DNA from 3 places in the Peribacillus sp. B2I2 genome. Region 2 is predicted to be linked to each of the others. Evidence: riboswitches for the same ligand, from Rfam matches in the RefSeq annotation. Region 2 holds a riboswitch; each other region holds the start of a gene.
What was found. A riboswitch is a leader RNA that binds a small molecule or an ion and turns the genes downstream of it on or off. The one in region 2 is predicted to bind preQ1.
Positions count from the first base shown of each region.

Region 1: linked by a shared signal. The riboswitch ahead of ABIE66_RS02195 (QueT transporter family protein) and the one ahead of ABIE66_RS20705 (VUT family protein) in region 2 are both predicted to bind preQ1.
Region 3: linked by a shared signal. The riboswitch ahead of queF (preQ(1) synthase) and the one ahead of ABIE66_RS20705 (VUT family protein) in region 2 are both predicted to bind preQ1.

Region 1 covers NZ_JBGCCB010000001.1:439,824-443,103, reverse strand. The annotation lists gene ABIE66_RS02205 (hypothetical protein) at 1-557, opposite strand, end outside; gene ABIE66_RS02200 (YbaK/EbsC family protein) at 700-1,221, opposite strand; PreQ1 riboswitch class I at 1,381-1,425, shown strand; gene ABIE66_RS02195 (QueT transporter family protein) at 1,432-1,917, shown strand; gene ABIE66_RS02190 (TVP38/TMEM64 family protein) at 2,038-2,694, shown strand; gene ABIE66_RS02185 (PAS domain S-box protein) at 2,811-3,280, shown strand, end outside.
Region 2 covers NZ_JBGCCB010000001.1:4,185,095-4,188,374, reverse strand. The annotation lists gene ABIE66_RS20725 (HD domain-containing protein) at 1-326, shown strand, start outside; gene ABIE66_RS20720 (SRPBCC family protein) at 532-972, opposite strand; gene ABIE66_RS20715 (SRPBCC family protein) at 979-1,494, opposite strand; gene ABIE66_RS20710 (hypothetical protein) at 1,674-1,838, opposite strand; PreQ1 riboswitch class I at 1,874-1,916, shown strand; gene ABIE66_RS20705 (VUT family protein) at 1,968-2,510, shown strand; gene ABIE66_RS20700 (hypothetical protein) at 2,532-2,681, shown strand; gene ABIE66_RS20695 (hypothetical protein) at 2,696-2,878, opposite strand; gene ABIE66_RS20690 (hypothetical protein) at 2,894-3,022, opposite strand; gene ABIE66_RS20685 (hypothetical protein) at 3,079-3,228, opposite strand.
Region 3 covers NZ_JBGCCB010000001.1:505,754-509,033, forward strand. The annotation lists gene ABIE66_RS02525 (BA3454 family stress response protein) at 1-18, opposite strand, end outside; gene ABIE66_RS02530 (EamA family transporter) at 145-981, opposite strand; PreQ1 riboswitch class I at 1,135-1,180, shown strand; gene queF (preQ(1) synthase) at 1,287-1,784, shown strand; gene ABIE66_RS02540 (aspartate kinase) at 1,985-3,280, shown strand, end outside.

The DNA of each region.
Region 1 (3,280 bases), 3.7 Mb from region 2:
TCCTCATTTTTATCGATTCTCCTCCTATATAATTCGGTTGCCTTTTCTAAACGGTCTTCGCTGATCATTGGATGCCAGCTTCCGTCGCCGAATCTATCCATGATGATATCGCTCATCCTCATTTCCAATAAGGTAATGTATCCGAATATCAGCATCCTGATTGGAGGCTTTTGAAGGTCGGCATGGGTAATCAACTTTTTAATTGAATTATTCTCTAATACGAAGACCCTTGTTTTATTCTTGAAAATATGGAGCAGCTGGATTAAAGGGGTTGAATCCGAAACCATTTCCCTTGGTGAAAAGTTTCTCAAATATTCCGAAATGCTCCCTTCACCCAGTTCTTCCCTTTCGATATATCCGATGATTTCCCCTTGATCTTGCACTGCCAATATATCAAAATTCTTTTTTTCCAATGCTTTCCGAATATCCAGCGCCAGATCGTTTGTATGGCAAAACTCAAGCTCCTGGGCTATGCTCTTAACCGTGATATTTTCTTCATAAAGAGTTTTAAGACTAAGATAGCTGCTATTGCTTTTTCTTTGGCTTCCATTTAACATCTTTCACCCTCCGCTCAGGAACACTTTCTGCACGATTTTCCGCTTTAAAATTATTGACCGATATAATGCATACGGCCCCCACAAATAAAGTCCACCCAAGTGGACTTTATCCCATTCATGTGGATCTTTTTGGTACCATTAATCAAAAGCCTTCCACTGCATTACCTGCTGCCGTTTCCTCATTCCCCTCTTCATTCCAAGCCTTGCAAACATCCACCCAATCCTTTGCTCCTGAATATTCAAATAATTCCGTGGGTGTAAGTTCTATTGCAGAGTTCGTACTGCCGCATGCCGGGAACAATGACTCAAAGCGCTTCATTGATACATCAAGAAAAACAGCTAGATCGTTAGCCAGACCAAACGGACAAACTCCTCCGATGGCATGGCCGGTCTGCTCAAACACTTCCTCGGGTGACAGCATCCGTGCCTTGAAACCGAACATCTGCCGAAATTTCTTATTATCCACTTTTGCGTCCCCAGCCGCTACAACCAAAATCGCATCATCACCTTCCCCCCTAAAGGAAAGAGTTTTAGCGATCCTCGCTGGGATAACGCCGATGGTTTCTGCAGCCTCACTCACCGTAGCGCTCGATGTTTCGAACTCCATTACATCGCCTTCCCGATCCCATTGTTTAAAATGGCTTTTGACAATCGCGATAGACATATTATATTCACTCCTTTGAAGTACATATAAAAATAATATCATCCTTCATTGCCATAAATCAAAATCCTATGGATGCTTGAAAACCTATAAATTAAAACCATTCTTTACAAATTGACGAAACAAGCTTACTTGGGATACTATTAATCATCGGGCAAACGCCTATACGTGGTTCGTAACCATCCCACGATAAAAAACTAGGGAGAGAGTAAAATGAATGTTCGTACACTCGTGATAAACGGGTTATTGGCTGCCTTGTATGTGGCGGTCTCATTGGTGTTTAAACCAATAGCTTTTGAGATGTTCCAATTTCGTGTACCGGAAATGTTGAACCATCTTATTGTATTCAATAAAAAATATATCTATGGTATTGTCGGCGGCGTCTTCATATCGAATCTGCTCTTTTCACCGATGGTTCCATATGATTTAATTTTTGGGGTGGGGCAATCCGTACTCGCCTTGCTGCTTGTCATTTTTGTTTCGCGGTTCATAAAAGGCATTAAAGGGCGGATGATCGCCACGATCATCTTTTTCACGTTCACAATGTTTTTAATTGCCATTGAACTGAACCTTGCCTTTGGCTTACCATTCTGGTTAAGCTGGATGACCACGGCTGTCGGTGAATTCGTTGTCCTCTTGATTGGCGCGCCAATCATTTATGGAATGAACAAAAGAATTCAGTTTGAAAAGTGGCTTTAAAGGAATCTTCGCTTCATGAACCCACTATAATGTAAAAGAGCTGTCTGCATCATGCGACAGCTCTTTTTTCACCAATTAACTTAAAAATGATAAACTATTAGTCAGAATGGTGGTGACCCTTTGAAAAAAGTCCTGACCTTAACCGGTCTACTGGTAATTGCATTATTTATTTTTTCAAATGCAGAATTATTTACTTTGATTTGGAAAAGTGACTTGGATTCAGTTATTAGCATATTGAAGGAAAACCTTTTGCTCACTTTTATTGTGACATTCGTATTGATGTTTGTCCAAAATTCATTTACAATCATCCCCTTAATTTTGCTTCTGACTATCAATGTCACGATATTCGGATTCATATATGGCTACCTATGGAGTTGGTTTACAAGTGTCGTTGCTTCAGGATTCATTTTTTATGCTGCAAGAAATTGGTTTCAGGAACTTCTCTTAAAGAAGATGGGGGGGAAATGGCAAAAAACTGTTGTGGAGCATGGCTTCATGTACGTGTTTACAGGCAGGATTTTCCCACTTATCCCAACAAGTTTAATTAACTTGGCTGCTGGAGTCAGCACCGTCACTTTCAAGGATTTTTTATTAGCGACGGCACTTGGCAACCTGATATACTTTTTCTTTCTATCGTTAATTCCATATGGACTCCTATCTGTTGAAATGAACCAATACACGCTAGTTGCACTCGCACTCCTCTTCTTATTATTTTTCATTATCTATAAGCGTGCAAAAAAGAAAAAGAACCTAACCTTATTCAGAAAAAATAGGTGACCCACATTGGTCCCTGTTTTTTTATTTAGGATTCTGCATATATTTTTTTCCGATAGTTTGTTAAAATGTGTATGTAATTTTACCTTTGAAATGTCTTAAAATCAGGGAGAATCTCCATGTCCAAACGCTCCATCTTAGCAATATATATCCTATCCGGGATTCTTACACTAGTCGTGTTCGACTTTTTTTTAACTACAAATATCCATAACAAAGAGGTCTTCATTCAACTTCAGAGAGTGGAAGGCATTGTTTTCCTTTTATCAATAGGCTTGATCTTATTTCTTTATTTAGCTAAAAGGGAAGAATTCAAACAATTAAAAGAAGCGGAACAACGCCGGCGCACACTCATCAATTCAATGGTGGATTTCGTTAACTTCAAGGATGGTGATGGCCGATGGCTTGAGTCCAATACCTTCGGGCTACAATTATTTCAGTTGGAGCATGTAGATTATAAGGGAAAAAAAGACAGCGAACTCGCAGAATACTCCGAATTTTATAAAGAGTCGTTGATCTACTGTGAAGGTTCCGATGAAGAAACGTGGGTAAAAGGGGAAATTACAAGGTGTGAGGAAATCATCCCTCTTCC
Region 2 (3,280 bases):
CCTTAAAATTGGCTTTGGCTAACAACCTGATCAGCCTTGATGACTTACTAGGTACAGATGAAGAAGTCATGTCCTTATTAAGCTCCACTGAAGACCATGAAGTGCAAAATCTGATAAAACGGATCCATGGTAACGTAAAGCTGAAAGAAGATCAATTGGACTACGATATTCATCTGAAAAATAAAGTGCGGCTCATTGATCCTTCCGTTATTCAAGGAACCCATTTAGTAAGAGCTTCCAATTTATCGGAAAAAGTCCAGGACATGGGGGTTAAAGCCCATAAAAGAGCTTCGAAGGGAATGTATCTAAAAGTGATATCCGATTAAATCTCGGTCAAACCATACGGAAAGTGAAAAACTCAAGGGTGACATCCATCCTTGAGTTTTTTTTCCGTTTAATACGGAAAAATCAAGAAAATTATATTGTCTAACCAAGACTTGTAAGCCTTCTTTTTTTGAACTTCGAAGAAAAAGCCTTTATTTAGTTGGGCACGCCCAACTGCCATTGATTCTTACCAGCACCCTTTAATAACTAAAAAACTATCGATGCTCTCAAATTATTAACGCCATTTTCTAAATAACCCTTTAAACAGGTTAATGTATATACCCAACCTTCTTTTTGCCCTATCATTTTGTTTATTATTTCTGGGTCATCTTCATTCAAACCGGATTCGTTTACTTCGATAATTGTACTCGTATTATCCAACTCTTTAAGTGTGATGGTAACAACCGTTTCTTGATCATTTCCTCCCCACGAAAACACAATTTTCCTATTTTTCTCGACTTCTAAAACATGGATTACCACTTCAGCATCGTATTCGTCATATCTCAATGTAGGCGTCCGGCCTTGTTCCCATCTTTCCGAACTCGATGAGAACCAAAAATTCCCGATTTTTTCAGGGTTCACTATGGCTTCAAACACCTCATTAATTGGCTTGACTATTTTAAATTTCGTAGTTATTTGAGTATCCATACTGAATCAACTCTCTTTCAATGTGTTTTTATCGTTCTCCACTAACAACTGATTTTCCCGATCTACATAGATTGGCGGCAAGGTCCGTCCGGTTTCAAGCAAGCTCTTCAGGTTACTTAGAATGGCAGGCCATCCATTATTTAAGCCTTTAAAGGTATTGTCATCGTATACGAAATCTGTCTCCAATAGCTCCTCATGCTTTAGCGTTAACTTCACGGTTGAACCATCCATTGGCTGTAGTTCAAAGGTGACCCGTGTAGGCTGGTCGCGAGGGGTTTCGTCTCCTGCCATGTTCCATGTAAACGAGAGCAGGTGCAACGGCTCACACTTATGTACAATACCATGATCAGTAACCCGCCCATCTTGCAGCAAATATTCAACGGTTGAGCCTTCTTGCCAATCAGACTGGACTTGGCATCCGAAATGATACTTTTTCGTAAATTCACCACTCGTCAGGGCTTCCCAAAGCTTCTCTGGCGTGGTTGCGATATAAATAGGATAGACAAACGTCGTTTTTTTCATTATTCTTTTTCCTCCTCGCGTTTATACTTTTGTCATTACTCTTAAGACCGTGGCCAAATGAGTTTCTTCTTTTACAAGGAAAGACCGTAACATAACTCTATCAATGATTGTCCGCTTTTCATATACAGCTGGTCAAGCAGTTTTCTGCGACAAGAATCGGCAAAAGTCCTAAAGTGATATCAAAGTGGGATGTTCGTATTAATTTCACTACGTACAAAGCTTTGGAAAAATGGATATTGACTTAACGATTCGGCAAATGAAAACCTTGGTTTCGCACCAATCCCAGCGACTAAATCGAAATCACGAAGCAACAGGGAAACTTCTTGATTTCCAATCGTTTTCAAGCTACGATAATTAAGGAAAATGATAATCCGCTCGAGCGGAAGAGGTTCTAGCTACCCTCTCAAAAAAACTAAGGGGAACGGTGCTCTTTCTTAGGGTGCTGTTTTTTCTGTATAAGGAGAATGTAAGAAATGTTAAGAATTCTATTGTATTTAGTATCCATCGTCACGGCGAATGTGGTTACGGCAGCTTTTGAGCCATTGCACTTTGGTATGTTCATCATTCCTATGGGTACATTGCTCATCGGGGGAACCTTCATCTTTCGAGATCTGGTCCAAAATAAATTCGGCCGCGCGAAAACCTATATGTGCATCATTACCGCACTGATTTTATCTGCGTGTGTATCATTTTTATTAGGAGATACATTATTGATTGTATTTGCTTCCGCATTATCTTTCGTGGTGGCAGAAACAGCGGATACTGAAATTTATACCCGGTTAAAGCTCCCGATGAGTTGGAGGGTGTTTTACAGCGGGATCGTTGGAGGATTTTTCGATTCAGTGATATTTGTCGTGATTGGCCTAAGTCCACTGGGTGCCAATATATTGCCATGGGAAGCTGTACCCGCCGCGGTTATCGGCCAAATCATCGTTAAAACAGTCATTCAGTCAATCGGTGCCACATTGTTGGGCCGAATCAACGTAAGGCTGGAGAAGCGAGTAGTCTCCGGTTGAATGCTAGGAGGGATGCACTCGATGGATGGAACCAAAAAGGAAGAAGACAAATGCTATTGCCTCGAGGCCTTTCGTGAAAAATATGGCCCGCATGTTCAAGGGGATTGTATGAAGCTCTCCTGCGCCAATTATCGGAAGCATAAAGGAATAGACAAAAAAGGACCTAATTAGGTCCTTTTTTTGCGTCATCGGAGTAACTTACGACTAAACGTGCGAAATTCGCGAGTAAACAGCGCGAAATCATGGGTGCAGTACGAACTCACGAGTAAATAGCATGAATTCACGAGTAAATAGCATGAATTCACGAGTAAATGCTCCAAACTCACGAGTAAACGTGCGAAATTCGCGAGTAAACAGCACAAACCCAAGAGTGCAGCACGAATTCACGAGTTAAACAGCGCGAAATCATGGGTGCAGTACGAACTCACGAGTAAATGCTCCAAACTCACGAGTAAAACAGCAAAATTCACGAGTAAACGTGCGAAATTCGCGAGTAAACAGCACAAACCCAAGAGTGCAGCACGAACTCACGAGTAAACCAGCGCGAAATCATGAGTGCAGCACGAATTCACGAGTAAACCAGCGCGAAATCATGAGTGCAGCACGAATTCACGAGTAAATAGCATGAATTCACGAGTAAATGCTCCAAACTCACGAGTAAACCAGCAAAACTCACGAGTAAACGTGTAAAATTCACGAGTAAATAGCATGAATTCACGAGTAAATGCTCCACTCACGAGTAAAACAGCAAAATTCACGAGTAAACAGCA
Region 3 (3,280 bases), 3.7 Mb from region 2:
GAAAGAATTAATATTCAAAATTATCTGATACTTTTACAGATGTGTCAACATTTTTTTTTTGACCTGCCCCATTTCCCGTTTAAATAGAAAATGACCTGGCTTGTACACATGACAGCCAGGTTGTTTTTGTAAAATGAACTATATTCATATTTTAGTTAAAATAATACCGATTAATGCAGCAAGAACACCGGCAATTTGATAGGTTTTTAGTTTTTCCTTGAATAAATAACATCCAGCGAATACGACAACTAAACAGTTCAGGCTGACGACAGGAAAAATGATGCTTGCGATCCCGGTGTTCAATGCAAAGAAATAACATCCATAGCCTATCATGCTTAAAAAACCTACCAAGGAACCGATTTTGACTTCCTTTAGCTTGATTTTTTCTTTTTTAAAGGCCAGAGCCGAAAGAAGATAAAGCATTCCGCCTCCATACATTGATACTAAGATATCAAGGGAGTTTAAGTGAAGACGTGTTGATGTCGTCATTAGAATTCCGAGCACACCAAATGATAAGATGGAGAATAATGTGTGCATGATCCAAGGGACATATTGATGGTTACCTTTGGCGTTAGGTGTATACTGGATGACTAATGTAGCGAGAAGCATGCAGGCGATTCCACTCCACTGCAAGGAAGAAATATGTTCGTGAAAAATTAAAGCTGCACAGAGTATGGGGAATATAGCATTAGCTGCGATTAATGGTGATGTCAAGCTTGCCGGACCTTTTTCAAAGGCGCTTGCCATCTGGATGTTACCATTAGCGTTCAGTACACCAATTGCTGCACCAAGCATGATGGACAGCCAGTTCAGCTGTAAACCATCCATAAATACTCCATAAGCAATGGATAAAATAAAAGCTGAAAAATAAAAGAAAAATTGGATATGTATCTTTGAATAGCCTTTTCCGCTACTCCATTTGAAAATGCTGTTATTGATTCCGAAACATAAGCTGGTAATGAGTGCTGCAAAAATCCACATGTGTATATTCTCTTCTTTCTTATAGGTTGAACTGCTTTTTCCATTTTAAACTGAATATATAAAGGAATCAAACCCAATTTAAGAGAGTTGCATTGACAGATTGACTATTTTTTTTTATATTTACTAAGACAATTTTAAAATATTTCCCGATAAACGGGAGAGGTTCATAGCATCACCCTCTTAAAAAAACTATGGCTTTGATTTTTTTCGCGAATCAACCATATCTTTGATGAGATATGGTTTTTGTTATATAGAGGCCCATTTTATGAATCTCCCCTGACAAACGTGGATGAGGAGGACTTTTTATGTCTGGAAGAAAAGAAGAAGAATTAAAGGAAATTACACTGCTTGGGAATCAAGGGACAAAATATACATTCGACTATGCGCCTGAAATTCTTGAGTCATTCGATAACAAACATCCTAACCGTGATTATTTCGTCAAATTCAATTGCCCGGAATTCACTAGCTTATGTCCGATAACCGGCCAGCCAGACTTTGCAACCATTTACATCAGCTATATTCCCAGTGTGAAGATGGTCGAAAGCAAGTCTTTGAAACTTTATTTATTCAGCTTCCGTAATCATGGTGATTTCCATGAAGACTGCATGAATATCATCATGAACGATTTAATCGAGTTGATGGATCCGAAATATATTGAAGTATGGGGCAAGTTCACGCCTAGGGGCGGGATTTCCATTGATCCATACACAAACTACGGGAAACCAGGGACGAAGTATGAGGAAATGGCGGATTACCGCTTGATGAATCATGATTTATACCCTGAAACTGTGGATAATCGCTAAAGATTGGAAAGACAACTGGCTTATGCCGTTGTCTTTTTTTTCCTTTTACTATTCCCTTTCAATAATCATATTGTTTTGTCCTCTTTAAAAATACAAATGTCCTTCTATAGTGGAATTTTTACTTGATTGTTTCGAGAAAAAACGTAATAATAGGGAGAGTTGATTTTGACAGAATATTATTTAAAATAGGGGATGTCGAGATGAAAGTTGCGAAGTTTGGCGGAAGTTCACTTGCGTCAGGTGAACAGTTGAGAAAGGTATTCGAAATTGTGGTTGCTGATCCAGAGAGGAAGTTTGTAGTCGTTTCGGCTCCAGGGAAACGCAATTCCGATGATATAAAGGTGACGGATTTATTGATTGAGGCTGCGGAACAGCAGCTGCGCGGCGATAACGGGGAGCATTTGATCGAAGACGTGGTATCCCGCTATGCGAGCATTGCTGAAGAGTTGGATATATCCGAGGAGGTCATCACAGGGATTCATGAAAATTTAAAAGCACTGTTGCATGCTGACCAATCTAACCAGAAGCGCTATTTGGATGCTTTAAAGGCCAGTGGCGAAGATAATAATGCGAAGCTGGTCGCAGGTTATTTTCAAAGCCGTGGGGTAGAGGCAAAGTATATAAATCCAAAGAAGGCTGGCTTGATCGTTACGGATGTAGATGGATTTACCCAGGTTCAGCCAGAGTCATATGATCGGTTGTATGCTCTGCGTGAAGAGCCTGGAATCGTAGTATTTCCAGGGTTCTTCGGATATACGTTAGATGGTGATGTTTTAACCTTCTCAAGAAGCGGTTCCGATATTACGGGTTCGATTCTTGCAAATGGGGTCAAAGCCGATTTGTATGAGAACTTTACGGACGTGGATGCCGTTTATGCGGTAAATCCAAATGTGGTTTCCAATCCGAAGGGAATCCGGGAGTTAACCTATCGTGAAATGCGGGAGCTTTCTTATGCCGGTTTTTCGGTATTTCATGATGAAGCGCTGATTCCTGCATTCCGTGCGGGAATACCTGTCCATATCCAAAATACGAACAATCCGACGGCACAAGGGACCCGCATTGTGAACACGCGGGATAATACGAATGGTCCGGTTATTGGGATTGCAAGTGATAAAGGGTTTTGCAGTATTTACATTAGCAAATATTTGATGAACCGGGAAGTTGGTTTTGGCCGGAAACTGCTGCATATCCTTGAAGATTACGGAGTTTCATATGAGCATATTCCATCAGGCATTGATGATGTGACGCTTATTCTAAGGCAGGACCAGATGAAAGGAGAAGTCGAGAAGAAAATCATTTCCCGAATCAAGAAAGAGCTTCATGCCGATGAAGTGAATGTGGAGCATGATCTTGCCTTGATCATGGTTGTAGGGGAAGGAATGCGCCATAATGTCGGTACAACGGCAAGAGCGTCAAAAGCCTTGGCCGAAGCTAAGGTGAATATTGAGATGATCAACCAGGGCTCTTCGGAGGTAAGTATGATGTTCGGTGTGAAA